DNA from 2 places in the Mycolicibacterium aichiense genome. Region 2 is predicted to be linked to the other one. Evidence: predicted binding sites of a transcription regulator. Region 2 holds the regulator's gene; the other holds the start of a gene.

Region 1 (15,492 bases), 1.8 Mb from region 2:
GCCAGTACAGCGAGCCTTTCAGATAGTCGGCCAGCTCGTTGATGCTGGTGTCCAGGGTGACGGAGTAGACCTGCTCTCCAGTGCGTTCCGGCGCGAATGTGCCCAGCGTCTCGGTGAATTCGACCTGTTCGGCGTCGCTGAAACCGATCTGCGGAAACACCAGCACACCACGGCGTTCGAGGAGGTCACGAAGACTGTCGGCATGCACACCGCTGAGCAAGTCCGCCTTGGTGGCCCGGACTTCGGAGGCGATAGCCGGTGCGATATCGACAACCGACAGGCTCATGGCCGGTAACTATACACCGGCGTATAGTTACCGGGGCAGGACTCCGCGCAGGAACAGATCGACCGCGTGCAGCAGACGCCGGCGCTCTTCCTTCTGGCTGCGGTAGAGGCCGAAATCGGCCAACCGGGCGGGCAACACCTCGACCATGGCCAGGAAATGCTCTGCCGCGAGCTCGATGTCGTCGACCTCGATGGCACCGGACTCGGCATGGCGCGCAAGGAGATCCATCACCTGCCGCTGGCGGCGCGCCCAGCCGAGAGAGTCAGCGCTGAGCGCGAATTCGGGAAAGCGGTGTGCTTCGTTGCGCGCGATTCGATGCAGCTGCACGATGTCCGGATCGAGTGCTTGACGCAGCGCACCTTCGCCGATGGCTACCAAGGCGGCACGCAAATCCTGCTCGTCGGCGGCATCGCCAGTGTCGACCGGCACCGCCCGGCTGAACGCCCACGGGATGACGTCGAGGAACACCGCGCGCTTGTCGGGGTAGCGAGCGTACAGCGTCGGTTTGGCGATTCCGGCGGCCTCGGCGATCGCGACCATCGTCGTCGCGTCGTAGCCGTTCTCGAGAAACGTCCGCACCGCCGCTTCCCGGATCCGAAGGTGCAGAGCCGCGGCCTCGGCCTGCGTCGGCCGTCCGCCCCGCCGCTGCGCATCCGACGACGCCTTTGCCATTCGCGAGAGTTTACGGCGCGATCTATCACATCGGGCGTTGCCGCGTGAGTTCCTCGCCGGCGCAGCCGCTGTTCGCTAGCCTGTGCCGGTGACCGACGCGGCAATGGATATCGAAGAGATCAAGAAGCTCAAAGCCCGATATTGCCGCCTGCTCGACACCAAAGACTGGGCTGGCTGGCGGGACGTCTTCACCGACGACTTCGTCAGTGACACCACCCCATCCGGCGGTGTGCTCATCACCGGCGCCGACAACATGGTCGAGTTCATCAAGAAGACTCTGGGCAAGCCCTCTCAACCCACCGTGCATCAGGTTCACGCTCCGGAGATCGAGCTGACCTCGCCGTCCACCGCCACAGGAATCTGGGCGCTGAACGACGTTGTGCGCCTTGCCCCCGGCGTCAACCTCGCGGGGTACGGCCACTATCACGAGACCTACGAGAAGTCCGGCGGACAGTGGCGGATCAAGACTTCCACCCTGACCAGGCTGCGCGAGGACGTATTCAATCCCCTATTCTCCATTCGGATTTCGCCACGCCTGCGTGATTCCGCGGCGCGGCTGGCACGAAAGCGAGGCATGGTCTGATGTCACAACGCACAGTTCTGGTCACCGGGGCATTCGGTCAAGTCGGCTGGCGTTGCACCGAAATCCTCGTGAACCGCGGGTACACCGTCGTCGCCACCGACCTGCCGACCGAGACGTCCCGGACGGTCGCGGCCCGGCTGGCCGCCGGGCGACACCCCGGAGCATTCCTGCCGGTGTACGCCGACCTGACCGACGCCGATGCGGTGAGCGAAATGCTTGGTGACCACCCTCCTACCGCGATCGTCCACCTGGCCGCGATGCTGGCACCGGCCTCATACCGCAATCCGAAACTGGCTCGCCGGGTCAATGTCGGCGGTACCACCAACCTGGTGTGGGCCGCCGCCGCACTGCCCGAACCACCGACGATCATCTATGCATCCAGTGCGTCGGTGTACGGGTCCCGAAACCCTTATCGCTACCCCGAACTGATCACTCCGACGACACCAGTGAATCCCATCGACCAGTACGGCGAGGACAAGGTGCTGGCCGAGAAGGTGATCACCGATAGCGGCCTGCCGCATGCGATGTTGCGTCTGGCCGGTGTCATCTCCCCCGACGCCGCAGGCTCGATGAACAGTGACTACCTGGTTCTGATGCGAGCAACTCCCGGCGACAACCGGTTGCACACCGTCGACGCCCGCGACGTCGCGTTGGCCTTCGCCAACGGGGTCGACCGCACCAAGGCCATCGACGGCAAGGTACTGTTGATCGGCGGCGATGAAACCCACCTGCACACGCATCGCGACGTCGAAGACGACATGATGTCCGCGATGGGACTCGGCCGGCTCGGGGCCGGTGCCAGTCTTCCCGGCGACCCCGACGACGAGCGGGGCTGGAGCTTCACCGGGTGGTATGACACGACGGAATCCCAAGCGTTGCTGGACTTTCAAGAACACCCCTGGCCCGAGACCGTAGCCTGGGTGGCCGGATCGCAAAGCGGCGCACTGAAGACAGTCCTGGGACTGGCGGGACCTGTTATCAGGCCCGTGATGCGACTGGTGCTGGCCGCGCAACGCCGCCAGGAAGGCCGCGGCCGGTACGCCGACCCGTGGAACTTCATCGCAGGTAAGTACGGCCCCGAAGTCCTGGCCGGTGCGGGCGACTAGGGACGCTCAGTTCGGGAAGGCCGCGATCACCGTTTCGCCGAACTCGGCGATCGACTCGGGTGCACCGAAATCGGCAAACCAAATGTAAAACCGTTGCGCCCCTTGGTCACGCAGTCGGGCGAAGTACGCGATGAGTTCGTCGGCACGGCCACAGACCAGACCGGGACCGAGATGTCCCCAGCGTCGGCGGCTCTTGTCAGCCACCTCGTCGCCGTCGGCGTTGCGGCCGATGAACCCGACCATCTGCTGGACTGAGGCGCGCGCCGCGCCGATGGCGGGCAACAGTTTCGGCAACTCCTGGACGTAGGTGGCGGGCAGGTTCCACCAGTCGGCGTACTGGCGTACCAGCTCCAGCATCCGGGGTCCGCGACCGCCGAGCAGCAGCGGGATCGGCCTGCTCGGTTGGGGCTGCTGGGCGTCGTCACCGGCCCAGTACCCCTTCAGCGCGATGAGGGTCTGCTCGAGAGCGGCTACCCGCTGCTTTCCTGTCGCGGTGCCGAATCCGAACTTGGCCAGCTCGTCGGGCATGGACCCGGAGCCCAGGCCCAAATCGAATCGTCCGCCCGATGCCTCGGCAAGTGTGACGGCCTGCTTGGCCAACACCGCGGGCGCACGGAAGGGATCGCAGAGCACCAGGTGACCGATCCGCAGGCGCTCGGTTCGGGCGGCCACCCAGGTCGCCGTCGTCATCGCTTCCCAAATCGGGCTGGCCGGTGCCATCGGCGTCTCGAGATGATCGAGGAAGGCCACCCCGTCGAAACCGCTTGCTTCGGCCGTCTGGGCTCGCAGCACCAAATCGTCGATGCCCATTCGGCTTTGCGGGATGTACAGGTGCCACTCGACCATGATTCGACCTTTCGCGTCCGTCGCGCCGAGGTGCAGGGTAACGTGATTCTCGCTTTCGGAGAACCGGTTCTCGGATAGTCGTGAGAGGAGCCGACGTGTCAGGACGGTGCACAGGCAAGGTCGCATTGGTGACCGGCAGTAGCCGGGGCCTCGGCAAGGCGATAGCGCAGCGACTGGCCGCCGAGGGCGCCACCGTGGTGCTGACCGCCCGCACCGCCGAACCCGATCCGAAGTACGACGGCTCACTGGTACAGACCCAGCAGGAGATCGTCGACGCCGGCGGCACCGCCGTCACCATCGCCGCGGACCTGTCCGACTCCGCGGACCGCGAGCGGTTGTTCGCCGAGACCGTTGCTCAGGTCGGCGCCCCGGACATCGTCGTCAACAACGCCGCGGTCACCTTCCTGCGCCCGCTGGACGGATTCCCCGAGCGGCGGGTCCGGTTGATGCTGGAGATGCACGTCGTTGCACCGCTGCACCTGACGCAGCTCGCCATCCCGGCCATGCGGGAGCGCGGCCGCGGGTGGGTGCTCAACCTCACCTCGGTTGGCGGCGATCTGCCCCCGGGACCGCCGTTCTCCGAGTTCGACCGCACCGCCGGGTTCGGGATCTACGGCACGGTCAAGGCGGCGATGAACCGGATGACGAAAAGCCTTGCGGCCGAGTTGTACGACGACGGTATCGCCGTGAACGCCGCCGCGCCGACCAACCCTGTCGCCACTCCGGGGGCCGGCAGCCTGGACCTCGCGAAGACCGATACCGAGGACATCGAGCTGATCACGAGGACCGCGTTGGAGCTGTGTACCGGCGATCCGTCGACCGTGACCGGGCGCATCGTGCAGACCCAGACATTTCTTCGCGAGATCGGCGCGCTGAGCTGACCGGCGATCTCCTCGACGAGTTGCGGGACCGCCTTGCCTCCCAGGGGATTTCCGGGCTGCGGCCGTTGGCCGGTGGGGCCTCGAGCCTGACCTTCGCCGGTGACCTCGCCGATCGTCGTGTCGTGGTGAAGGTCGCCCCGCCCGGCCACGCGCCCATCGCGCACCGTGATGTTCTTCGTCAGGCCAGAATCATCCAGGCCCTGCAGGGCACGGCGGTGCCGGTGCCGGAGATCCTGTTCGACGACGCGGGCGAACCACCGGACATACCACCGCTGTTCGTGATGTCGTTCTCCCCCGGAACGTCGGTGGAGCCGCTGTTCGGCCCCGACGACGCCGGTGCGGAGACCGCGGTCGCCGAGCGGTTTCATCGTGCCGCCCACACTCTGGGTGTGCTGCACCGGCTGTCACCTGCCGAGTTCGGCCTGACCGGCGAACCGGTCATAGCCCCGGCTGCCGAGGTCGACAAATGGTGTCGCACATTGGAAACGGTGGATCCGGCGCTCGCGCCCGGTTGGCAACAGGTTGCGCACGCATTGCACGTCGCGACCCCGCCCCCGATCGCGCCGGCTATCGTGCACGGCGACTTTCGATTGGGCAACCTGCTGGCCGACGAGCAGGGCATCACCGCTGTGATCGACTGGGAGATCTGGTCGGTCGGCGACCCGCGTGTCGACGTCGGCTGGTTCCTGATCAACTCCGACCCGGACACCTATCGGCGAGCCACCCCGTACCGCGGGACGACCCCGCCGGTGCGCGAATTGGTCGCCGATTACCGGGATGCGGTGGGAAGGCACGTACCCGACCTCGAGTGGTTCCAGGCGCTTGCCTGTTTCAAGTCGACGGCCACCTGGTCGCTGATCGTCAAACACAACCGGCGCCGGATGACAGCCGACCCCTCGTTGGAGGCGATGGCCGAGGCCCTGCCCGGCTTACTCAACCGAGCGGCCCATTACCTGGCTTGAGGCACGAACGACGAAGCAGGGCAGAGTTTTCCACAGTTCTGACTTCATCCACAGGTCGGCTTTGGCGTCGGGTTTTTGTCGGTGGTTCGCACTAATGTTCGATGTATGGGTTTGATCGACGGCGTGTTGGAGGCGCTCGACGATGTCGTCGAGGCGTTGGCCGCAGTCGATCTCGAGGGGTTGTCACCGCCGGATCGGTTCAGGGTTCTGCAGCGGTTGGAGACCGCGCGACGCCGGCAGGTCGCAGTGTCGCACGCGGTGGTGGGGCGGTTGGAGCAGGTCGAGGGCTGCCCGCCGGTACCGATCACCCTGGCCGATGTGTTGCGGATCAGTCCGCGGGAGGCCAAACGCCGCATGCGGGATGCCGAGCAGGTGGCGCCGCGGCGGGCGTTGACCGGTGAGCCGCTGCCGCCGCTGCTGCCCGAGACCTCCAAGGCCTGGCACGACGGGCAGTTGGATGGCGAGCATCTGAAGGTGATCCAGAAATTCTTCCGTGACTTGCCCGATCATGTCCCGACGGTGGAGGTCGAGAGGGCCGAACGCACACTGGCCGAGCACGCCCAAACGATGCGGCCCGATCAGTTGGACAAGATCGCCCACCGGTTGGCGCTGCACCTCAACCCGGACGGGACGTTCTCCGATGACGACCGCGCCCGCAAACGCGGCTTCGTCTGGTGCGGTGGGCAACAAGTCGACGGGATGAGTGTGGGCCGGCTGATCGCCACGCCGGAGTTGCGGGCGCTGCTCGATGGGTGGTTCACCAAGTTCGCCGCACCCGGGGTGTGCAACCCCGCCGACCAGACCCCCACCCTCACCCCATCCGAGGATGTGGCCGACCGCGACCTGCGCAGCCACGCCCAACGCCAACATGACGCGTTGACCGCACTGGTGCGCGGTCAGCTCGGGGATCCGAAACTCGGTCAGCACAACGGGTTACCCGTCACGGTGATCGTCTCGGCCACCCTGCAGGACCTGCAGGCCAAGACCGGGCACGCGGTCACCGCCACCGGAACCCTGCTACCCATCCCCGACGTCATCCGGATGGCCAGCCACGCCTACCACTACCTGGCCCTGTTCGACGGGATGCGCGGGCAGGCGTTATGGCTGGGCCGCACCAAACGGGTGGCATCGGCTGATCAGCGGATCATGCTGCACAGCAAGGAACGCGGTTGCACCCGCCCGGGATGTGACGCACCGGGCTATCTCACCGAGGTCCACCACGTCGACGAATGGGCCCAGGGCGGGCTGACCAACATCGACACCCTCACCCTGGCCTGCCCGGCCGATCACCGACTCCTCGACCACGGCTGGAAAACCCGAAAACTCGCCAACGGCAACACCGAATGGATCCCCCCACCACAACTCCCACTCACCGCAGGCACCAACACCTACCACCACCCAGAACGCCTGCTTGCCAAGGACGCCGAAAAGGACTAGCCGCGCGGAATGCCGGCCAGCCGGTCGGCGAACTTCTCTTCGGCGGCGGCTCGCAATCGCAAGAGGTGTTCGGAGGGAAACAGATCCGGCGCCGGTTCGCGGTTCTTCAGCAGCAGCCGGGCCAAGGTCACCTTGTGCACCTCGGTCGGCCCGTCGGCGAGCCCCAGCACGAACGACTCGGTCAGGTATTGCACGAACGGCATCTCGTGGCTGGTACCCAGCGAACCGTGAATCTGCAGTGCGCGCGCCGAGACGTCGTGCAACACCTTCTGCATCATCGCCTTGACGGCCGAGATATCGGCCCGTACCGCCTTGTAGTCGTTGTACTGGTCGATCTTCCACGCGGTCTGCAAAGTCAGCAGCCGGAACGCCTCGATCTCCATCCAGGAGTCGGCGACCATCTCCTGCACCATCTGCTTGTCCGCCAGCACGCTGCCCTGCGTGTAGCGCGACACTTCCCGCTCGCAGATCATGTCGAATATCCGCCGCACCAGGCCGACGGTCCGCATCGCGTGGTGAATTCGACCGCCACCCAACCGGGTTTGCGCCACCACGAACGCACCACCGCGCGGGCCAAGCATGTGGTCGGCGGGGACACGCACGTTCTCGTACCGCACGTAGCCCTCGCGGCCGCCGCCCCCGAGCGGCTGGTAACCCAGCCCGACATCGCGCAGCACGTTGATCCCGGGGGTGCCGCCGGGCAGCACGAACATCGAATACCGGTCGTACGGCGCGGCATCGGGGTCGGTCATCGCCATCACGATGATGAACGACGCTTTGGACGCGAACGACGAATACCACTTCTCGCCGTTGATGACCCAATGGTCGCCGTCTTGCACAGCGGTGGTCTCGAAGATCTTGGGATCGGCGCCACCCTGAGGTTCGGTCATCGAGAAGCAGGAGATGATGCGGTTGTCCAGGAGCGGCTCGAGATAACGCTCCTTGAGCTCCGGCGTGCCGTAGTGCGCGAGGATCTCACTGTTGCCCGAGTCCGGCGCCTGCGAACCGAAAACGATTGGCGCGCACTCGGACCGGCCTAAGATCTCATTGAGCAGCGCCAATTTCACCTGCCCGTAGCCCGGGCCGCCGAGATGCGGGCCCAGGTGAGTGGCCCATAAGCCGCGGTCTTTGACGATCTGCTGCAGCGGCGGAATCAACGCCTGGCGTACCGGGTCGGTGAGGTCATGCGATTCGGAGACGATGTAGTCGATCGGCTCGCACTCCGAGCGGACGAATTCCTCGACCCACTTCAGTTGATCAGCCCAATCCGGATCGGTGGAGAAGTCCCATGACATGTGTTTCGTCCCTTCCGATTACGACCAGGTGGATCGGCGGTCGGCCGCGTCATCGGTCGCGTGGCTGAGAACCTGATTGCGGTTCTCCAGCTCCAGCGCCGGGCCCAGCCCCGCGGCGGCGATGTTGACCTGCAGCGCACGCTTTGTCAGCTGAACTCCGAACGGCGCCAGTTCGGCGACCCGACGGGCGATATCCACGGATCGCTCGACCAGCTCCTCGGGCTCCACCAGGTGGCTGACCAGCCCGCGACGGTCCGCTTCCTCAGCAGGCACGGTGCGGCCGGTGAGCATCCAGTCCGCGGCCACCCCCGCCCCGACGATCCGGGGCAGGTGATAGCTCATCCCCATCTCCGCGCCCGACAGTCCGAGCAGGATCGCAGCGTTGCCGAATGTGGCTGCGGTGGAACAGATCCGGATATCGGCGGCCAAGCTCAGCGCCAATCCTGCGCCCACGCACGCTCCGTTGACCGCCGCGATCACCGGTTGCGGCAGGTCGGCGACCGCGCGCACCAGACCCGCCATCGCCTCCTGGAAGCGCAGCCGGTCGATGGCGGGGGCGTTGGCATCGAGCATGCCCGGGCCGAAGTGACGGATGTCGATCCCCGAACAGAAGCCGCGACCGGCACCGGTGATCACCACCGCATGTACCGACTGGTCCCGCCCCGCCGCAGCCACGGTGAGCGCAAGCTCGTCGCGCATGACCTCGTTGATCGCGTTGAGTTGCTTCGGGCGATTGAGCCGGATCAGAAGGACGCCGGGCGCCGGCGTCTCGAGCTCGAGGGTCTCGGTCATCACACCCGCTCGATGACGGTCGCCGTACCCATTCCGCCGCCGGTACACATGGTGACCACGCCGGTGGTGCGGTCGCGACGTTCCAACTCGTCGAGCACTGTGCCGATCAACATGGCCCCGGTTGCCCCGATCGGATGTCCGAGCGCGATCGCTCCGCCGTTGACGTTGACCCGTTCCGGATCCAGGCGCAGATCGCGAATCGTCTTGAGCGGCACTGCGGCGAACGCCTCGTTGATCTCCCAGAGATCGATGTCGCCGATTGTCATTCCGGCCTTGGCCAGAGCGCGCTCGGCCGCCGGGCCGGGTGCGGTGAGCATGATGATCGGCTCGCTGCCAATCGCCGCGGTGGCGCGAATCCGCGCGCGCGGCACCGCACCGTGAGCCCGCGCCCAGTCAGCTGATGACAGCGTCACCACCGCGGCACCGTCGACGACGCCCGAGGAGTTGCCCGCGTGGTGCACGTGGTCGATGCGCGCCACATCGGGGTACCGGCTCAAGCAGATCTCGTCGAAGCTGAGGTTCTCGCCGTCCAGGTTCGCTGCGCCCATGCGTTCAAAGGCGGGCGGCAGCGTGGCCAGCTTTTCCACTGTCGTTCCCGGCCGAGGATGCTCGTCGCGGTCCGCGGCGATCTCGCCATCACCGCCCAGCACCGCGATGATCGACCGGTCGAAGTATCCGCCCGCGATCGCCGCTGCGGCGCGGTCCTGACTGGCGACCGCGAATGCGTCGACGTCCGCTCTGCCGAATCCTTCCACCGAGGCGATCAAATCGGCCGAAATACCCTGCGGCACGGTCGGGTACAGTCGCCGAAACGCCGGATTCGCGCCGTCGATGGTCGGCGTTCCGACACCGACGTTCCACCGTGACATCGACTCCACGCCGCCGGCCACCACCAGATCCTGTTGGCCACCGGCAATCCCGGCGGCCGCCACTGTGACGGCTTGTTGTCCGGACCCACAGAACCGGTTCAACGTCATTCCGGGGACCGTCTGTGGCCAGCCGGCCAGCAGCAGCGACAGTCTGGCGATGTCATCACCGTGCTCCCCCGCCAAGATTCCGTTGCCCGCAATTACGTCGTCCACGGCGGCGGGATCGAAGCCCAGCCGATCGACCGTCGCGGTGAGGCACTGCGCCAACAGATCCTGCGGATGGATGCCGTGCAGCGCGCCGTCCGGGCGACCCCGGCCGCGAGGAGTGCGCACCGCGTCGAGAATGAGCGCGTCTCTGATGGCCGACCCCCTTACTGGGAATGCTGCTTCGCCGAAAGCGAGAATAGAGTTCTCTAAGCGCACTGTCGCATAGAAGGTCCCACCACACAAGAAACCGTGCCCCGGGAGGACTTTCCCATGCCAAACTGAGCCATGCGCTTAGTCCGGATGTGTTCTGCGGTTGCACTGGCTGCGGTGTGCGTCGCCGGTTCGTCGGCTCCCGCCGGCGCCGAGGAGCCGCTGCACCAAGTCACCTACAGCGTGTTCTCCGAGCTGCCGTTCCGGGCTGCCGACATCTACTACCGGGACACCGAACCGGCGAACTGGTCGGACTACAGCCACGACCCCTACGTCTTCAGCCCGAAGGTCGAGGCGGATATCGGCCCCACCAAGAAGTGGGTGCTCAACGTTCAGTTGGCAAACCCCGACGAGTGGGCGATGGTGGCGGCCACCAGCGGGCTATCGCCCACCCCGCCGAACGTTCACTGCGTGCTTGCGGTCGACGGCGTCGTCGTCGCGGAGAACTCCGGCCCCAAGGGCGCGCTCTGCTCGCTGCGCCACTGGTGAGCTGAGTCTTCCACCGACTGCGGCGGACCTTCCATCAGCGTGAGGTAGCGCTCGACCAGTTCCATGGTCTCCGCGTGGCCCGCGGTCACGCCGAGCGCCTCGCCCAGCATCACCACCGTCGACAGGCCGGTCAGCAGGATCGACCACACCACCGGCGGCACTTCGCTGGGCAGCACCCCGTGCCGGTCCAGGGCGGTCACGAACACCTCGCGCTGCTGCTCGCGGAACAGCTCGGCGTATCGCGACATCTCGGTGCGCAGCGCCTTGCGATGATTGGCCAGCGCCGCCATCTCCATGGTCAGACGGCTCGCGTCCGGGTTGATCCCGAATCGCCACAGCGCCCACAAGGGTTGCGGCGAGGCCAGCGCCACCCGGTGGGCTTCCATTCCCTGATCGGCGTAGCGGCGGAAGATCTCCAGGAACAGGTCGTCCATCGTGCGGAAGTAGTAGTGCACGAGTTGCGGCTTCAGTCCCGCTTTCTCGGCGACCCGGCGTGAGGTCACCGCCGCGTAGCCCTCTTCGATCAGCAGCTGTTCAGCGGCGTCCAACAGCACCGCGCGATTCTTCGCGTCGGGCGCACCTATCCGCCGCGCCGATGCCATGTGCCACCTCTGCTCTGTCCACGACCGCCGATCGAACACGCCGATAGTACGTGGGCCTATGGGTTCCGGCCTTGACCACGCACTTTACGCCATGCTAAGCAGGTGCTCAGCAATCAGCCCGCCGGGAGGAACTACACGCATGACCGATTTCGCCACCGTTGACTTCCTCACCGATCAGTCGCTGGTTCCCGACCCCTACCCGTACTACGACTATCTGCGTGAGCAGAGCCCGGTGTTGCGACTTGAGCCGCACGGATTCGTCGCCGTCACCGGCTACGAAGAAGCCCTTGAGGTCTACAAGAATGCCGATGCCTTCTCCAACATCGTGGCTCTCGGCGGCCCGTTCCCGCCCCTGCCGTTCACCCCGGAGGGCGACGACCTCAACGCGCAGATCGACGCGCACCGCCAACAGTTCCCCATGTACGAGCACATGGTGACGATGGACCCGCCCGACCACACCAAGGCGCGTTCACTGCTCAGCCGCTTGCTGACGCCCAAGCGCCTCAAGGAGAACGAGGACTTCATGTGGCGGCTGGCCGATCGCCAGCTCGACGAGTTCCTCTCGCTGGGTTGCAGCGAGTTCCTTGCCGAGTACGCAAAACCGTTCTCGCTGTTGGTAATTGCGGACCTGCTCGGCGTCCCCGAAGAGGACCACAAGGAATTCCGCACGGTGCTCGGCGCCGATCGGCCGGGCGCCCGGGTCGGAAACCTCGACCAGGAGACGATGGTCCTCAACCCGCTGGAGTTCCTCGACGAGAAGTTCTGCGCCTACCTCGAAGACCGTCGCCGCAACCCCCGCGGGGATGTCCTGACGGACCTGGCGAGCGCGACGTACCCGGACGGATCGATCCCGGAGGTCATCGACGTGGCCCGCACCGCGACGTTCCTGTTCGCCGCCGGGCAGGAGACCACCGCCAAGCTTCTGTCGGCGGCGATCAAGGCTCTGGTGGAGCGGCCCGACCTGCAGCAGGCGCTGCGCAAGGACCGCAGTTTGATCCCGACCTTCGTCGAGGAGTCACTGCGCCTGGAAAGCCCGGTCAAGAGTGACTCCCGGCTGGCCCGCCGGAGCACGACGCTCGGCGGCATGAACATCAAGGCCGGCACCGTCGTCATGGTGTTGCCCGGTGCGGCCAACCGAGATCCGCGGCGGTTCACCGACCCCCACGAATTCCAGGTCCGCAGGCCCAACGTCCGCGAGCACATCGCGTTCGGCCGCGGTGCCCACTCCTGCCCCGGCGCACCGCTGGCGCGGGTGGAGGGACGGGTCTCGCTGGAACGCATGCTGGACCGGATGGGCGAGATCACCATCGACGAGGAGTTCCACGGCTCGGCCGAGAACCGTCGATACAACTACGAGCCGACATACATCCTGCGCGGGCTGGCCGACATCCACGTCCGGTTCACCGGCAGAGGCTGACGTTGTCGGGGCGGCGCCCAGCCGTCGCCCCGCACGGGTGACTCAGGCGTCGCCCTGCACCCAGCGGGTCCGCCCGCCGGCCGCGACGCAGGTCAAAAACATCCCGTCGGGAGCCTGCGCGACGGAGTTCTCATAGCCCACACAGTCGGTGTTCAGATTCTTGACGCCCACCATCGGCGGCGACCGGAAATACCGCGGTTCGTAGCGCCGCGGTGAGCCGCAGAAGATCAACCGGCCCCAGTTGTTACGGGTGTCGACGCCGAACACGTAATACGTCGTATTGCTGCACGGGGCACCGAGTTCGACACCCGGCGTGATACCCGGGGTGCAGAACGCGTCATTGCATTCGTTGGCGTTGATCGGCGGCCCGTCGGGATCCGCGGACGCCGACGCCGGCATCAGCATTCCAGCCGCCATGAGTCCAGCAACAACTGCCACGGTCGATCGCACCCGAACACTCTCGCATATTCGGTAACCGAATTCTCCGGCTCAGAAAAGAAACCGGGAAGAAAAACCCGCCTCCCACAGACCGGGTTAGCCGCTGTGTAATGCTGGGCGGCAGTGCTAGCGTCGCGCGTCGCCATGCGACCGCGATGGACGAGGAGGGTCCCATGCCGCCGGGCAACCGTGAATCCGAAGCTCCCGACCCCGACGACCTGAACTCCGCCGAGGCGGCGGAGGCTGCGGCGGCGGCGGCGGAGGCTCGGGCCGAGGCAGCCCGGGCCCGCGCAAACGAATTGCGCCGCAAGCTGGCCGAGTCTCGCGACGAGGCGCCGGCAGTCCCGGAGACCGGGACCGATCCCGAGAACGCCGAAGTCGACACCACCGAGGGCACCGAACCTGCCCCTGCCGGGGACATCGAATCGCCTGCCGCGCCGGACAACAAGCGCCGACGGCGCCTGCCCGTCGGTAAGACCATCGCCGCCGCGGTGGCCATTCTTGCGATCATCGGCTTGCTCGGCGGCACCGGATGGATGGTGTGGAAACACCAGGACGCCGAGGCACAGCGGCATCGCACAGCCGAGTTCTCGGCCGCAGCGCGGCAAGGCGTGGTGAACCTGATGTCGATGGACTTCAATCAGGCCAAAGAGAGCGTGCAGCGGGTAATCGACGACTCGACGGGCAAGTTCAAAGCCAATTTCCAAGACGGCGCCGACGATCTGATCAAGGCGATGCAGCAATCGAAGGTCGTCACCAAGGTCACCGTCAACGACACCGCCGTCGAGTCGATGGACAAGGATTCGGCCACCGTCCTGGTCGCGGCCACCTCGCAGCGCACCGGGCCGGATGCCCCCAAGGAGGACCAGCAGCCACGGGTGTGGCGGGTCGTGGTCAGCCTGCAGCGGGATGGCGACCAGCTGAAGGTGTCGGACGTCGAATTCGCCTGACCGGCGAACAGAACCACCAAACCCTTTCTCCGGGAAGGCGGAAGATAGTATTCTCCGATGACGAGAATGCCAATCTCGCGGCGTGCGATATCCGGGGCTTCGCACCGTGCGCACCGAACGTGGAGGAAGCCAGCGTGAAATCCCTTGTGATCACCACAGTCGTGGTGGCGGCAACGGTGGCACTCGCACCGCCGGCATCCGCTGAGATGAACCTCGGCAATTACGAGCTGATCATGCCCGACCGCAGGGACTTTCATACCTGGGTCTGGTCGGCGCTGACGCCATGCAAAGCACCGGACACATATGACAACCTCCCCAATTGCATCCACATCCTCACGCTGCCGCGGCCGATCGCCAAGGCCGTCCAGAGTGCCGGCGACGCGCCGCTCGTCAACGGCCAGTACACCTTCACCATCGACGACCCGTTCGGCCTGCGGTGTGGTGACATCTACTACGGCCCAACCATTCCCACCCACGACGTGTACACCTGGGACGCGAACACCCTTGCCGGTTCGATGGTCTCGACATTCGATGCCGGGTGCGACGGCGCCGCGGGCGGCAGCTTCACCTACCCGTTCAGTCTGAACCGGATGTGACCATGAGACTGTCTTCGAAGTTGTCCGGCACTGCCCTTGTCGTCCTCTGCGCCGCAATGGGTTTCGCGACGCCAGCGGTGGCCGACGAACCGCTACCCGGTGGCGATCCGGCTCCTCCCCCGCCACCGCCCGCGTACAACGTGCGCTACACCGTGACCTCCGACAAACCCGTCATCGCAGAGATCTATTACCGCGACACCGATCCGCCGACATTCTCGGACTACAGCCACGACCCGTATGTCTTCAGCCCCAATGTCGAAGCGACCGTCGGGCCGAACAAGCCGTGGGTTCTCGAGGCCACACTGACCGACCCGATCCAGTGGAGCATGGTCGTCGTCCAGGCCACGGGCGCAATTCCCAAGGCCGCAGCCGGTTTCAACTGCACCCTGGAGATCAACGGCCAGGTCGTGAAGCGCGACAGCGGGCCCAAGGGCGCGCTGTGCTCGCTGAAGAACTGGTAGTGGCCTACGCCGGTTTCATGTAGAACGGCATATGGATCACCGGCGGCTGATTGCGACCGCACGACCCGCTCGGTCCGATAACCCGATTCTCGCCGGTGTATTCCGTTGCTGCCAGGTCGAAGTGGCCGTCGGAGCCAACCGGATAGAGTTTGTACTCCTGGAAACCCTCGATTGCCGCTCCGTCGGCACAGAACCGCCAGTTCGGAATAGTGCGCTTGACGTAGTACAGACCATCGGTGGTGAAGATGGGGGCAGTCCAGCCCGCGTCACTGTGCACGGTTCCGGTGCACTCCGTGGGTGAAATGCACTGGGTGGAGATCGTCCAGGTTTGACGCTCGGACGGCTGGTCCTGATAACGGTCGTTGACCTTCGCCCACTCGCCGTTTGACGATG
Region 2 (15,492 bases):
CGGGCGTGCAGACTGTCGCGCAGGCAGGGGCAAGCGGCTGGATGTAGTAGTTCACTGCGTTCTGCATGTAGTTAGTGCCAGGCGGCGGCACCGAGGGGTTGGGCGTGCCGGTACCGGGAACAATCAGCGCCACCGCCGCCAGGCTGATCGCTGCGGTGATCGTGCTGGTGATCGCGAGAACGATGGCGGCGAGCGTGGCCAGGACGGCCACCATCGCCGAGCGCGCGGCGGCGCGGAGGTTTTTACGCATCAGCAAACTTTCTTTAGCGATATCGAGATTGCTGCGATCATGACATGAGCGGACTTACGCCGGGAGTGGAATGTGAGAAAAAGCTGAGAAAACCGGCTATCGGATCACCGGCGGTCGGTGCGCCTGTACCGGCGGAAGCGGACCGGCGAACTTTTCGACCTGCACCAGCACCGCGGCGCCGGTGCAGCCGCGGGCCAGCGACGAGGTGCCCACGTCGTCGGTCAGCACGTTGGGGTTGCCGTGAACGCACAGCGAATCCGGGTCCGAGGGATCGAGCGGGTCGTACCACGCTCCGGTCGACAGCTGCACCACCTGCGGCCGCAGCGCCTCGTCGATGACCACCCCGGCCAGGCACGCTCCGCGGTCGTTGAACACCCGCACCACCTCGCCACCGGACAGGCCGCGCTGCGCGGCGTCGAAGGGATGCATCCGGATGGGTTCGCGGCCCTGGACTTTCGCATTCTGGCTGACCGCACCGCCGTCGAGCTGGCCGTGCAGCCGGGTCGCCGGCTGGTTGGCGATCAGGTGAAGCGGAAAGCGTTGGGCGCGTTCGCCACCCAGCCATTCGACGGGTTCATACCAGCGGGGGTGACCGGCGCAGTCCGGATACTCGAAGCCCGCGATATCGTCGGAGAAGATCTCGATCTTGCCGCTCGGGGTGGCCAATGCGTGCCCCTGCGGATCGGCGCGGAAATCGGCCAGCAGAGTCAGTCCGGTCTCCACCGGGAGCCGCAGCACCCCGTCGGCCCAGAACTGATCGAAGTCGGGGACCGCGAAATCGATTTCGGCCGACCACTTTTCGTACAGGTGCTGCAACCACTGGCGGGCGGTGCGGCCCGAAGTGAACTGCTCGCCGAAGCCCAGCCGCTCGGCGAGCGCGGCGAAGGTGGTGTAGTCGTCGCGGGACTGGGCGTAGGGCGGCGCCAGCGCGGGCATCGCCACCAGCAGGGGGTCGTTTCGCGACCCGGAGTAGTCGTCACGTTCGAACGCGGTGGTGGACGGCACGACGATATCGGCGTGCCGGGCCATCGGCGTCCAGTACGGCTCGTGCACCACCACGGTGTCGACGCGACCCAGCGCGCGACGCAGCCGGGGCAGGTTCTGGTGATGGTGAAACGGATTGCCGCCGGCCCAGTACACGCATCTGATGTCGGGGTAGGTCAGGGTGCGGCCGTTGTAGGTGAACGTCTCACCGGGGTGCAGCAGCATGTCGCTGACCGCCGCGACCGGGATGAACGTGCGGACCGGGTTGAGCCCCTGTGGCAGCGACGGCAGTCGGTGCCGCAGCGGCGGCAAACCGGGTTCGTTCATCGAGCCGTACCCGTGGCCGAATCCGCCTCCGGGAAGGCCGATCTGGCCGAGCATTGCCGCCAGCGTCAGCCCCATCCACGGCGCCTGCTCGCCGTGCCGGACGCGTTGCAGCGACCAACTGACGGTGACGATCGTGCGTCGGCTGGCCATCCGGGTGGCCAGCTCGGTGAGCACCGCGGCGTCGATGCCGCAGATCTGGGCCGCCCACTGCGGCGATTTCGGCACACCGTCGTCGGCGCCGAGAAGATACCGCTCGAACCGGTCGTAGCCGGTGCAGTAGGTGTCGAGGAAGTGCCGGTCGGCGAGGTTCGCGGTGGCCAGCACGTAGGCAAGGGCCAGCATGATCGCCACGTCGGTACCGGGGACGGCGGGCAGCCACTCGCACTCGCCGTCGACGTCGCTGCGCAGCGGGCTGATCGAGACGATCTGGCCGCCGTTGGCCCGGAACCGGTGCAGCGCATCGCGGGCCGGGTGGTCCGTCGTGCCGCCGTGGTTGATCCCGGTGTTCTTCAGATTCACCCCGCCGAAGCAGACCATCAGCTCCGTGTGCTCGACGATGACGTTCCATTCGGTGGACCGCTTGAACAGGTCGTCGTGAGTACCGACCACCCGCGGCATGATCACGCCGGTGGCGCCCAGGCTGTAGGAGTGCCGCGAAAACGTATATCCGCCAAGTAGTTTCAGGAATCGGTGCACCTGGCTCTGGGCGTGGTGGAACCGGCCCGCGCTGGCCCAACCGTACGACCCGCCGTAGATGGCCTGGTTGCCGTAGGTGTCGACCACCCGGCGCAGTTCGCCGGCGAGAAGCTCGGTCAGTTCATCCCAGTCCACGGCGACGAACTCGTCGGCGCCGCGGGCGCTGCTGGGCCCGGGCCCGTCGCGCAGCCAGCCGCGGCGGATCGCGGGTGTGGCGATGCGCGAGGAATGTCGTAGCGATCCGGGCAGGTTGCCGAGCAGGGGCGACGGGTCGGCGTCGCCGGGAAATGGAGTGACCGAGATGATGTCGCCGTCGGCGACCTCGGCGCGAAACGCTCCCCAGTGGGCGAGGCTGCTGCGGGCGTCGGGCACCCCGCGAGTCTAGGCCGCGGCGCTTCCACCAGTGACTTTGGCGAATCCGGCGGATGCCGCGCAGGCCCACCGTGATGACCAACCATCCGGTTGGTTATCCTCGTCTGCAAACCCACAGCAACGTCCGGAGGGAAGTCATGGCTGTCGAGAAGAACGCAACCGTCAAGTACGAGCGGACCTTGTTCGAGCCCGAGCACGAACTGTTCCGCGAGGCCTACCGGTCGTTCCTCGAGCGGCATGTCGCGCCGTTCCACGACCAGTGGGAGAAGGACAAGATCGTCGATCGCGGCGTCTGGCTGGAGGCCGGCAAGCAGGGCTTCCTCGGAATGGCAGTGCCGGAGGAGTTCGGCGGCGGCGGCAACGCGGACTTCCGCTACAACGTCATCCTGACCGAAGAGACCGCGGCGGCCCGCTACAGCGGGCTCGGGTTCGGCCTGCACAACGATGTCGTCGCCCCGTATCTGCTGGAGTTGACCACCGAGGAGCAGAAGCAGCGCTGGCTGCCCAAGTTCTGCAGCGGCGAGTACATCACCGCGATCGCGATGACCGAGCCCGGCACCGGTAGCGACCTGCAGGGCATCAAGACCCGCGCGGTCAAGCAAGGTGATCACTACGTGCTCAACGGCTCGAAGACGTTCATCACCAACGGCATCAACTCCGATCTGGTGATCGTGGTCGCCCAGACCGACCCCGAGAAGGGCGCCCTGGGCTTCTCGCTGCTGGTCGTCGAGCGCGGGATGGAGGGCTTCGAGCGTGGCCGCCACCTGGACAAGATCGGCCTGGACGCGCAGGACACGGCCGAACTGTCCTTCACCGACGTCAAGGTCCCGGTCGAGAACCTGCTCGGTGAAGAGGGCCAGGGCTTCATCTACTTGATGCAGAACCTGCCGCAGGAGCGCCTGAACATCGCGGTGATGGCCGCTGCTGCCATGGAAAGCGTCCTCGAGCAGACCCTGCAGTACACCAAGGAGCGCAAGGCGTTCGGCAAGCCGATCGGTAGCCAGCAGAACAGCCGCTTCCTGCTGGCCGAGTTGGCCACCGAAGCGACCGCCATCCGCATCATGGTCGACGAGTTCATCCGGCTGCACCTCGACGGCAAGCTGAGCGCCGAGCAGGCCTCGATGGCCAAGTGGTACGCGGCCGAGAAGCAGGTTCATCTCGTCGACCGCTGCCTGCAGTTGCACGGTGGTTACGGCTACATGCGCGAATATCCGGTGGCCAAGGCCTACCTGGATGCGCGTGTGCAGACGATCTACGGCGGTACCACCGAGATCATGAAAGAGATCATCGGCCGCAGCCTGGGCGTCTGACCCCGCAAGCGGGGCTGAACTGCGGGTTTGGTACCCCGTCACTCGGCTGCCGAAGCGGCGGGCGCTTGTCATGCGCCCCGGCTTGTCCTGGGGATTTCGGGTGTTTTCCCCCGTCAACGCGTCGGTTATCTCGTAGAAACGCCGCGTGTCGTGAGGTGCTGAAGCACAGTTGACGCGGAGGATGAGGGGAAGCATCTTGACCGACACTGCGGGGAGAGTGCATGACCAGGCTTGGAAGTCGTCTCAGTAGAGGCGTCGGGCGGATGGCGCTCGTCGTCTTGGCGACGGCTGCGGCCGCGCTGCTGTGGGCGCCCGGGGCGATCGCTAGCCCCGAAACGGACGCGAGCGACGCCATCAATCAGGCGTGGGAGACCGCAGGCGGCGATGGTTCTCCGGTGGGCACCAAGGACGGCGATGTCTATGCCGTCGGCGACGGATTCGCCCAGAACTTCAGCGGCGGCAAGATCTTCTTCACCCCGGCCACCGGGGCCCACCTGCTCTTCGGGGCGGTCCTGGACAAGTACCAGGCGCTCGGCGGGGCGGCCGACAGCGATCTCGGATTCCCCACCATCGACGCGGTCGCGGGTCTGGTGGGGCCGGACAGCCAGGTCAGCACGTTCAGCGCTAGCGACAAGCCGGCGATCTTCTGGACCCCCGCCACCGGCGCATGGGTGGTACGCGGCGCGATCAACGCGGCGTGGGACAAGCTCGGCGGCTCGGCCGGCACGATGGGCGTCCCCACCGAGGACGAGACCTTCAACGGCACGGTGATCAGCCAGAAGTTCACCGGCGGCGAGATCTCCTACGACACGGCCGCGAAGACGTTCACCACCGTCCCGCCCGAGCTCGCAGGCAACCTGGCCGGTGTCGAGGTGCCCAGCGACCCGACGACGGCGATCAACCAGGCCTGGCGTGCGGCCGGGGGCCTTGCGGGACCGCTCGGGGCCCGCCAAGGGGACCAGCAGGTCATCGGCACTGACGGCGCCGCTCAGGACTACGCGGGCGGCAAGATCTTCTACTCGCCGGCCACCGGCGCGCACGCGGTGACGGGCGCGATCCTGGCCAAGTACGAGGCCCAGGGCGGCCCGACCGGCGACCTGGGCCTGCCGACCGGAACCGAAGCCGACGGCGGCGCGCCCAACAGCCGGGTCAGCGCCTTCAGCGCGGCCGACAAACCGGTGATTTTCTGGACGCCCGACAACGGTGCGATCGTGGTGCGCGGCGCGATCAACGCCGCCTGGACCAAGCTGGGCGGGGCCACCGGCAAGCTGGGTGTGCCGACCGGTGAGCAGAGCGTCAACGGCGACACCGTGACGCAGAAGTTCAGCGGCGGCGAGATCTCCTGGAACAAGGCCAGCAACACGTTCACGACCAAACCGCCGGAGCTCGCCGGTTCACTGTCCGGTGTTCAGGTTCCGGCCGCCGGGCCGCAAGCCGGCCCGGCGGGAACAAAGTCCGGCAGCGGTTTCACCTTCCACTGGTGGTGGCTGCTGATCATCGTCCCGGTCCTGTTGCTGCTCGCCGTGATCGGTCTGGGTGTGCTCTGGCTGCAGCGCCGCCGCAGCGGCGCCGACGAGATCGACGACGACTTCGAGGACTCGGACTACGACGACGACGATCACTGGCCCAGTGAGGTCGCCGGCGAGGCCGACGCCGCGGCCGCCTCGCGCTTCTCGACCTATCCCGACGGCGCTGTGCCGGTGGTGGCCGCTGCGCCGGGCTTCGGCTGGGCGCCCGAGGAAGACGACAAGTCGCAGCCCGGGCCTGAGGACGTGTTCGACGGCGATCAGGACTCCATCGACACCACACCGACCCGCATTCCAGCGGAGGCTGCCGAAACCGGCGGGTATGAGGCCGAGGACGCCGACGAGGTACCCGCGGAGCTCGAGTACGCCGAAGTCGAGGAGATCGACCACGACGAATCGAGCGATTCGGGCCGCCATGCGGCGGTGAATCTCGGCGAGTCGCAATCGATGTGGCGACTCGACATGGGGGAGATCGGTACGCCGCGACGCCGCCGCGCCGCCGAACCCGAGGCGGCGCCGGAGCCCGAGCCGGTGCCGGACGAAATCCTCGAGTCCGACGTCGTCGACATCGAGGAAGAAGACTCCACGCAGCCGGCGGAAGTCCTGCAGTCCGATGTGCATTCCGAGGCCGCAGCCAATCGCCCGGCGATCCACCTTCCGCTCTCGGACCCCTATCAGGCGCCCGAAGGCTATGTGGTCAAGGCCAATACGCATTCAGGGCTGTACTACACCCCGGATTCGGCGCTCTACGACCACACCGTGCCCGAAGTGTGGTTCGCCAGTGAGGAACTCGCGCAGGCGAACGGATTCCACAAGGCGGAGTGAGGCTTTCGCCCCCGTCCGCTAGACCTTGCGGAGAACGGTCACGACCTTGCCGAGGATCGCGGCGTCGTTACCGGGAATGGGGTCGAACGCCGGGTTGTGCGGCATCAGCCAGACCTGGCCGCTGGTGCGCTTGAACGTCTTGACCGTGGCCTCGCCGTCGATCATCGCAGCGACGATGTCGCCGTTGTCGGCCACGTTCTGCTGACGGACCACGACCCAGTCGCCGTCGCAGATCGCCGCGTCGATCATGGATTCACCGACGACCTTGAGCAGGAACAGCGACCCGTCGCCGACCAGCTCGCGGGGGAGCGGGAACACGTCCTCGACAGCTTCCTCGGCGAGGATCGGGCCGCCAGCGGCGATGCGTCCGAGCACCGGCACGAAAGTCGGCTCGGGCAGCGCGTCCGAACCGGCGACCTCGGTGCGCACCGGGCTCACGGAATCGTCGGCTCCCCGCACGTCCACTGCACGCGGCCGGTTGGCATCGCGGCGCAGATAGCCCTTGCGCTCCAGTGTGCGTAGCTGGTGGGCGACCGAAGAGGTCGATGTGAGCCCGACTGCGTCGCCGATCTCACGGATGCTGGGGGGATAGCCGCGGCTGGTGACTGAGGCGCGGATCACGTCGAGGATGGTTCGCTGCCGCTCGGTCAGCCCGGATGTCTCACTGCGCTCGCTCATGAGGCCGAATCTAGCCGGGCCGGCGGCAAAATTCAAACATTTGTTCGACCGTGTCGCGATTCCGCCGGGTCGGCAGTCGGCGGGGCAGAACTTGTCGGTGGTCGGATTTATTCTTCGAACACGCTCGCTCACATGTTCGGTTTTCGAACGCATGATCGAGTATATTTCGAACACAAGAGCGAACCGGGGCGGCCCTGAAGGAAGGACACGGACGTGACAGTCATCGATGATCGACAGGTTTACATCTCGGCACCGGTGTACCGGCGGGCGGCCGGGGCGCCGGTTGCCCCTGCTCGGCGCCGCCCGGCCGGCGCTCGCGCCCGCGGGCCGCACCCGGCACGGCCGGCGATCACGCCGATGCAGTATCGCGGCACGGGTATTGCGTTCTCCCGGGCGCAGCACGCACGCCGGCCGGTCAGCACCGCGGTCACGATCGCGCTGGCCGGGGTGGCCGCGCTGATCACGCTGTGGCTCGGCATGGTCGGCCACTTCAGCGCCACCCCGGCTGCCACCGAGCAGATGCCGGACCAGCTCGCCGTCGTCCAGGTCCAGGCCGGGGAGACGCTGCAGCAACTGGCCGGACGGGTCGCGCCGGATGCACCCGCCGGACAGGTGGTGCAGCGCATCCGCGATTTGAACAAGCTCGAGTCGGCGTCGCTGGACGCCGGGCAGACGCTGATCGCGCCGATCGGCTGACGACCGTGCTGGCCGCAGCCGCTCCCGCGGACGGCGCGGGTAGGCTCTCAGTGGTTCGGCGTATCGGGCCACTGAGCGAAGGAGCGGTCATGCACTGTCCGTTCTGCCGCAACCCGGACTCCCGCGTTGTCGATTCCCGCGAGACCGATGAGGGCCAGGCAATCCGGCGTCGCCGCTCCTGTCCGGAGTGCGGCCGGAGGTTCACCACTGTGGAGACCGCGGTGCTGGCGGTCGTGAAGCGCAGCGGCGTCACCGAGCCGTTCAGCCGGGAAAAGGTCGTCAGCGGTGTTCGCCGCGCCTGCCAGGGCCGCGACGTCGATGACGACGCACTGAATCTGCTCGCCCAGCAAGTGGAGGACACGGTGCGTGCCGCCGGCTCGCCCGAGATCCCCAGCCACGAGGTCGGACTCGCCATTCTTGGACCGCTTCGTGAACTCGACGAGGTCGCCTATTTGCGATTCGCGTCGGTGTACCGCTCGTTCAGCTCGGCTGAGGACTTCGAGCGCGAGATCGAGGCGCTGCGCGCCCACCGCTCCGTCGGCACGTCCGGCTGAGGCAGGTCAATCCAGCTGTCGCACACCGTCGCTGACCACTCGGCCGGCGATCAGCACCCACCCCTGCGCGTCCCACGTCGTGAAGATCTGCGATCCCTTGCCCTGGGTGATGGTCAGGTCGCGGCTCAGGTAGTCGGTCAGCCGCGCCGCCGCCGATCCGGTGGCCTCGTCTTCCGGCACGCCGAGGTCTTCAACGAACATCCGCGACCGGACATGCCCGCCGTCGCGATCCGTCCACGCCCATAGGTAGTGCTCCGCGTCGTCGGAGTAGTCGTCCGGATCGGCGGCCAGCAGCTCGTCCGGCGAGTCCAGATCGTGGATGGCGAACTCCGGCGACCACTCCGCCCGGACCCGGATCACCGTGCGGTCGTCGTCGTAGCTGACCCCGACGATGCCGGCGGGAACCTGCAGGGTGTGAATCGGCGTACCGCGATCCCGCAGCCACCAGGCCGCGCCCACGGTGGGATGCCCGGCGAACGGCAATTCGGTGGCCGGAGTGAAGATACGGGCGTGTGCGGTGGTTGCCCCGTCGCTCGGCAGATCTATGAATATTGTTTCGCTGTAACCTAACTCGGTCGCAATGCGCTGGCGATCACCGGCGGGTACGGTCGCCGCGTCCACCACGCCCAGCGGATTGCCGAAGTTGCCACCTTCATCGGTGAATACCCGCAACACAGTTACGTCGACGGTCATCACTCGACTCTACGACGCTGAAGTCAGGTGGCACTGCGCTCGTCGGCGCCGAGAGCGTCGAGCACTGCCACCCGGGTGTCCAGTGACCCGGTGACCAAACGTTCGGAGAGGCCGGTGCGGAGGAGTTCGCGTAGAGCGTCCTGGTCGTATTCGGCAGGGGCGGTCCCGTCGATGAACTTCTCGACGACCTCCACGAAACGATCGGGATCGTCATGGAACGGGAAGTGGCCGGAACGGCCGAAGATCTCCAGCTGGGAGCCTGGCATGGCAGAGTGCGCCATCCGGGCGTGGCTGACCGGGATGACCGCGTCCAAGTCACCCCAAATGAGTTGCACCGGAACGGATTCGGTCAGATAACATCGATCCAGCATGGTGACCACCTGGCCGCGCCAGTCCACCACCGAGCGCAGCGTGCGGGTGAACGCCGACGACGCTGTGGGCTCGGGCAGATCGGCCAGGATGCGCAGCGCGTCCGGGAGGTCGCGACCCAAACCGGTGGAGCCGAAGACGCTGCCCAGCGCACGGCCGGCGAGCTGCAACGCAGGCAGCACCATCGGCAGGCGCAGCAGCGCGAGCGCCTCCCCGCCCAGCGGCAGCGAGGCAGCCCGCAGCGCGATGTTGACCTCTTTGGTCACCCCGCCTGCGCTGACCAGGATCAGCCGCTCCACCAATTGCGGGAATTGGTAAGCGAATTGCATCGCCACGCCGCCGCCGAGCGAATGCCCCACCACGGTCACCTTGTCGAGGTCGAGCACGCTCAGCAGATCGCGCATGCCGTTGGCGTAGGCCGCCACCGAATAGTCGGCTCGTGGTTTGTCGGACTGTCCATGCCCCAGCAGGTCCGGGGCGATGACGGTGAACCGCTGGGCGAGCTTGCTGTGCACCGGATGCCACGTCGTGGAGTTGTCACCGATCCCATGGATCAGCAGAAGCGCCGGACCCGATCCGGCCACCCGGAAGGCCCGCCGGTAGCCGTGAATGGTCCGGAAGTGCAGAGTGGGCGTCACATCTCGCACCGGCTGCAGATTGGGCTTCCGCTGAGACTTCTGCTGTGTTTTCTGCTGAGTCACTGGCCAACCCTGTCATCGGTGCGGTGGACTCGCTAGGTCTCGCCGTTGTCGTTGAAACCGTCTTTGAAGTCCTCGGCGTGCTGGGCGAGGAATTTCTCGAACTCCGCGCCCAATTCGTCGCCGCTGGGGAGTTCTTCGTCGCGTGCCAGCAGCGACCGGTTCTCTTGAGCGGCAACGAAAGCATCGTACTGTCGCTCCAGCGCGGTCACCACTTGAGCGACCTCCGGCGAGGCTTCGACCTGCTCGTCGATCTTGGTGCGGATGGCCGCGCCGGCATCGGTGAGCCCCCGCAACGGCACCTGCAGCGAAGTCAGCTTGGCGACCTGCTCGAGCAGCGCCTCGGCGGCGGGCGGAAAATCCGTCTGGGCCAGGTAATGGGGCACATGCACGGTGAAGCCGATGACCTCGTGGCCGTGCTGGGCCATCCGGTACTCCAACAGGTTGGACACGCTGCCGGGGACCTGCACCTCGCCGACCCACGGGGTGAACTCGGTGATCAGCTCGCGGTTGTTCGAGTGCGCGGTCATCGTCACCGGACGGGTGTGCGGCACGGCCATCGGGATGGTGCCCAGCCCGATGATCTGGCGCACCCCGAGCTGCTCGGCCAGCAGCCGCACAGCGGTGACGAACCGTTCCCACTTCAGGTCGGGCTCCAGCCCGGCGAGCAGCAGGAACGGTGTGCCGAGGCTGTCGCGCAGGGCGTACAGATTCAGCGCAGGATCTTCGTAGTCGGTGAAGTGGTCGGTCTTGAACGTCATCAGCGGGCGGCGGGAGCGGTAATCCAGCAGTTCGTCGATCGCGAACGAGGCCACCAGCTCCGTGTCCAGCTTGGCTCTGAGGTGGTCGGCAGCCAGACGGATGGCGCGGCCGGCGTCGGAGAAGCCTTCGAGGGCGTGGATCATCACCGGGCCACGCCCGTCGGGTGCGGACAGTTGCGGCGCCGGAAACTCCAGTTCGTACATCCCGGTCTGCTCGGGTTGGTAGGCCTGTCCCTGCTCGTCAGTCATCGTCTCCGCCTCCTCGCGGTGCCCGGGCACGTCGTCGTCCCCTTGTACCGTGACAACCAGTGTCTCTCAGAATCGGGTGAGCGCTGACCATAGCGCCTGTGTTGGACAACGCCGGTGATGTGCCCGTCGTTCCCAGGGCCGGCCGTTCAGCCGGGTCGAAAGCGTGCAGATCGGGCATGATCGAGCCATGCGGATGGTCGCGTCGGCCCTGAACGTGGTGGTGGCCACTGTTCTGGTGTCCGGGTGCCATTCCACCGCGGAGCCGCGGGCCAAGGCCGCCGAGGAGCCCATTCCAGCGGCGGTACCAACCGCCAATGCCCAGCCGGTGGCGGCCCGGCCCGCCGTGGGAGCGCTGTTCCTCGGCGCCACGGACACCCACACCTGCACCGCCTCGGTGGTTCATTCGGCAGGCCAGGATCTGATCCTGACCGCCGCGCACTGCCTGGCGGCGGGCCTGCCCGCCACATTCGTTCCCGGATTCAACGAGAGCGCCGCTCCCGGTGACATCTGGACCGTTGACACCGTCTACCTCGATCCCCGCTGGCTGAGCATCCAGGACCCGAAAGCGGACTATGCGTTCGCGCGGGTCAGCCGCGCTGCCGGCGGCACCGTCGAATCCGTTGCGGGTCGGGCGCTGACCCTCGGTGCGGCACCCGCGCAGTCCGCTCCGGTGACGGTGATCGGGTACCCGATGGGCGACGGCGGACCCCCGCTGGGCTGCGACACGGTCGCCCGCATCGAGGACGGCTATCCCGCGTTGCGCTGCAACGGCCTGGTCGACGGCACCAGCGGCGGCCCGTGGATCGCCGGCGCGACGGTGGTCGGCGTGATCGGCGGTCGCAACGGCGGCGGCTGCCAGGACGACATCTCGTACTCGGCGCCGTTCGACGGCGCGACGGCAGCGCTGCTGGCGCGCGCCGAAGCGGGGGGACCGGGCGACGACGCGCCGGCGTCCTTCGACAGCGAGTGCTGAGCGCCTAGCGGCGGAACTGGTTCAGCGCGCGCAGCTTGTTCATCACGTCGAGCGCGGCCACCTTGTAGGCCTCTGAGAACGTCGGATAGTTGAAGACGGCGTCGACCAGGTACTCGATGGTGCCGCCGCAGCCCATGACGGCCTGGCCGATGTGCACCAATTCTGTTGCCGCGGTGCCGAAGATGTGGACGCCGAGAACCCTCAGGTCTTCGGTCGACACCAGCAGTTTGAGCATGCCGTAGGAGTCGCCGGCGATCTGGCCGCGGGCCAGTTCGCGGTAGCGGGACACCCCGACCTCGTACGGGACCGCCGCCTTGGTGAGGTCCACTTCGGTGGCGCCGACGTAGGACACCTCGGGGATCGAGTAGATGCCGATCGGCTGCAGCACGGTCATGCCCGCGGTGGGCTCGCCGAACGCGTGGTAGGCCGCCAGCCGGCCCTGTTCCATGGAGGTGGCTGCCAGGGCGGGGAAGCCGATCACATCGCCGACGGCGTAGATGTGATCGACCTTGGACTGAAATGTCTTCTCGTCGACGAAGATCCGGCCGCGGTTGTCGGCTTCCAGGCCGGCGTTGGCCAGGTCCAGGTGGTCGGTCTGGCCCTGCCGTCCGGCCGAGTACATGACGGTTTCGGCGGGGATCTGCTTGCCGCTGGCCAACGTCGTGACGGTGCCTGCCGAGCCGACGTCGACGGCGGTCACCTCCTCGCCGAACCGGAACGTCACCGCCAGGTCGCGCAGGTGGAAACGCAGGGCTTCGACGATCTCGGGGTCGCAGAAGTCGAGCATCGTGTCGCGTTTCTCGACGACGGTGACCTTGGTGCCCAGTGCGGCGAACATCGAGGCGTACTCGATGCCGATCACGCCGGCGCCCACCACCACCATCGAGCCCGGGATGGTCTTCAAGTCGAGGATGCCGTCGGAGTCCAGCACCCGGTTCTCGTCGAACTCGACGCCGGCAGGCCGTGCCGGCTTGGTGCCCGTGGCGATGATGATGTATCGGCCGCTGACGGTGATGTGCTCGGCGCGGGTGGGGTCCTCGACCTCGACGGTGTGCTCGTCGATGAACCGGCCATGCCCCACGTACAGCTCGATGCCGTTGCGCATCAACTGGTTTCGCACCACGTCGACCTCTTTGCGGATCACGTGTTCGGTGCGGGCCAGCAGGTCGGCGGGGGTGATCTTGTCCTTGACCCGGTAGCTGGCGCCATACAGTTCGCGCTGGCTCATACCGGTCAGGTAGAGCACGGCCTCGCGCAGCGTCTTCGACGGGATCGTGCCGGTCTGAACGCAGACACCGCCGAGCATCTGGCCGCGTTCGATGACGGCCACCGACTTGCCCAGCTTGGCTGCCGCGATGGCCGCTTTCTGACCGCCGGGCCCCGAGCCGATGACGACGAGGTCGTATTCCACACTCATGAGGACAAGGTGTACGCCGGTTTACCGAATCTCGCATGCCGACCGTGTCAATACGACATGAACAATCGTGGCTCGGCTTCTCGGCGTCCATCCCCAGTTCCGACTTCATCCCCAGCCGCGTGCTCGTCGCCGTCCGGCGGGCTGGTTTGGTCGGCGCAGGTTGCGACTGTCGGGCCATGACCACACACGAACCTGACTATCGCTTCACCCGTCCCGGCGCGCTGATCGCCGCGCTGCCCGCTGTTCTCGGCTTCGTCCCGGAGAAGTCACTGGTGCTGGTGTCCCTGGAGGACCGGGAAATGGGAGCCGTCATGCGCGTCGACCTGTCCAAGGCGATGGACGGAGACTTGACTCACCTGGCAGATGTCGCGGCCGCATCAGGCGCGGACACCGTGGTGGCCGTGATCGTCGACGCCGACGGCGCCGCGTGCCCGATGTGCAACCAGGACTACCGCGATATGTGTGACGAGCTGAACGCGGCGCTATCCGCCCACGACATGACCGTCTACGCCACGCACGTCGTCGACCGGATCGAGGCCGGCGGGCGGTGGCACTGTGTCGACGGGTGCGGCGCGTTCGGCGCGGTGGAGGATCCGATGGCCTCCCCGCTCGCAGCGGCCGCGGTGCTCGAGGGGCGACGGCTGTATCCACGCCGGTCCGATCTGCAGGCGGTGGTGGCGGTTGCCGATGCCGGCCGCGCTGCGTCGCTGGTGCCGGCGATCGCCGCTCACGCGCAGGCGCGCGAGGCCGACTGGCGCGCCGATCCGGACGGGTGCGGTCGTCGCGATGTCGAGGCGGCCATGGCCATCGCCGCCAGGGTGAGTGACGGTACGGAACTCGAGGACGCCGAGCTTGCGATGCTCGCGTGCGCGCTCACCGATGTCGCGGTCCGCGACACGCTGTACGCGCTGGCGGTCGGCGCCGAGGCCGGCGACGCGGAGGCACTGTGGACGGTGCTGGCGCGGACTCTTCCGGATCCATGGCGAACCGAAGCGCTTGTGCTGCTGTCCTTTTCGGCCTACGCGCGTGGCGACGGGCCGCTGGCCGGGCTGTCGCTGGAGGCGGCGCTGCGCAGCGATCCCGAGCACCGGATGGCGAGCATGCTCGACAGGGCGCTGCAGTCCGGCATGCGGCCCGAGCAGATCCGCGAGCTGGCCGGCACCGGGTACCGGCTGGCCAAACGGCTGGGGGTGCGGCTTCCGCCGCGGCGAACGTTCGGCCGCCGTGCGGTGTGAGCCGGACTCAGACCTTCTCGACCTTGACCGCGTGGGCCATCTCGTGGGGCAGGTGCACGTTCTCGTGGCCACCGATCAGGATCGTCACACCGCCGTGCGGGCCGTTCTCCACCTGCACGCGGGCATTGGGTACGACACCGGCCCCCTTGAGCTGCCCGATCAGCTCGACGTCACCCTGGACATGCTCGGAGAGCTGGCGGACCACCACGGCGACGGGGGAGCCTGCCGGCAGTTCGGTCAGGCGCACCAGGTTGGCGTCCTCGAACTTGCTCATGTCCAGGCCCAGCAGCGACAGGCCGGGGATCGGATTGCCGAACGGGGACACCGTCGGGTCATCGAGAACTTGCACCAGCCGGCGCTCGACGTCCTCGCTCATCACGTGTTCCCAGCGGCAGGCCTCGGCGTGCACCTCTTCCCACGGCAACCCGATCACGTCCACCAGGAGGCGCTCGGCGAGGCGGTGCTTGCGCATCACCGAGATGGCCAATTCACGTCCCTTCTCGGTCAGTTCAAGGTGCCGGTCGCCTGCCACATGCAGCAGGCCGTCACGTTCCATGCGGGCCACGGTCTGGCTGACCGTCGGGCCACTCTGCTCGAGCCGCTCGGCAATGCGTGCGCGCAGGGGGATCACGCCCTCCTCTTCGAGGTCGTAGATCGTACGCAGATACATCTCAGTGGTATCGACCAGATCGTTCATTAAGGACACCCTTCGTCTGCCCCGAGTCTACTTGGCTAGCTGCGTAAATGGACGTGCAACACCTTCGCCCACAGCAGTGTGCCCGCCGGCTTCGCCGACGGGCACACTGGAGGGGGTTGCTTGATCAGCTGGCGTACGACCGCAGGCGGTCGGCCCGGTCGCCGTTGCGCAGCTTCGACATG

What was found. Region 2 encodes LexA, which represses DNA repair genes until DNA is damaged. Its sites were predicted from a motif close to CGAACANNTGTTCG; they were not measured.
Region 1: the regulator LexA is predicted to act here: its motif matches at 5,424-5,437, upstream of G6N32_RS18930 (HNH endonuclease signature motif containing protein).

The regions. Positions count from the first base shown of each region.
Region 1 covers NZ_AP022561.1:3,906,386-3,921,877, forward strand. The annotation lists gene G6N32_RS18895 (TauD/TfdA dioxygenase family protein) at 1-286, opposite strand, end outside; gene G6N32_RS18900 (TetR/AcrR family transcriptional regulator) at 314-958, opposite strand; gene G6N32_RS18905 (nuclear transport factor 2 family protein) at 1,062-1,541, shown strand; gene G6N32_RS18910 (NAD-dependent epimerase/dehydratase family protein) at 1,541-2,647, shown strand; gene G6N32_RS18915 (LLM class flavin-dependent oxidoreductase) at 2,654-3,493, opposite strand; gene G6N32_RS18920 (SDR family NAD(P)-dependent oxidoreductase) at 3,589-4,374, shown strand; gene G6N32_RS18925 (phosphotransferase family protein) at 4,395-5,336, shown strand; gene G6N32_RS18930 (HNH endonuclease signature motif containing protein) at 5,442-6,773, shown strand; gene G6N32_RS18935 (acyl-CoA dehydrogenase family protein) at 6,770-8,068, opposite strand; gene G6N32_RS18940 (enoyl-CoA hydratase/isomerase family protein) at 8,087-8,860, opposite strand; gene G6N32_RS18945 (acetyl-CoA C-acetyltransferase) at 8,860-10,074, opposite strand; gene G6N32_RS18950 (Rv2576c family protein) at 10,237-10,635, shown strand; gene G6N32_RS18955 (TetR/AcrR family transcriptional regulator) at 10,551-11,237, opposite strand; gene G6N32_RS18960 (cytochrome P450) at 11,377-12,654, shown strand; gene G6N32_RS18965 (hypothetical protein) at 12,697-13,071, opposite strand; gene G6N32_RS18970 (Rv1363c family protein) at 13,266-14,042, shown strand; gene G6N32_RS18975 (hypothetical protein) at 14,177-14,638, shown strand; gene G6N32_RS18980 (Rv2576c family protein) at 14,641-15,099, shown strand; gene G6N32_RS18985 (Rv2253/PknI dimerization domain-containing protein) at 15,104-15,492, opposite strand, start outside.
Region 2 covers NZ_AP022561.1:2,107,285-2,122,776, forward strand. The annotation lists gene G6N32_RS10180 (PE-PPE domain-containing protein) at 1-250, opposite strand, end outside; gene G6N32_RS10185 (molybdopterin-dependent oxidoreductase) at 347-2,629, opposite strand; gene G6N32_RS10190 (acyl-CoA dehydrogenase family protein) at 2,767-3,939, shown strand; gene G6N32_RS10195 (LGFP repeat-containing protein) at 4,161-6,290, shown strand; gene lexA (transcriptional repressor LexA) at 6,309-6,968, opposite strand; gene G6N32_RS10205 (LysM peptidoglycan-binding domain-containing protein) at 7,182-7,664, shown strand; gene nrdR (transcriptional regulator NrdR) at 7,754-8,218, shown strand; gene G6N32_RS10215 (PhzF family protein) at 8,225-8,911, opposite strand; gene G6N32_RS10220 (alpha/beta fold hydrolase) at 8,935-9,981, opposite strand; gene G6N32_RS10225 (proteasome assembly chaperone family protein) at 10,014-10,988, opposite strand; gene G6N32_RS10230 (trypsin-like serine peptidase) at 11,176-11,961, shown strand; gene sthA (Si-specific NAD(P)(+) transhydrogenase) at 11,966-13,378, opposite strand; gene G6N32_RS10240 (DUF4192 domain-containing protein) at 13,555-14,613, shown strand; gene G6N32_RS10245 (iron-dependent transcriptional repressor DtxR) at 14,621-15,310, opposite strand; gene G6N32_RS10250 (sigma-70 family RNA polymerase sigma factor) at 15,435-15,492, opposite strand, start outside.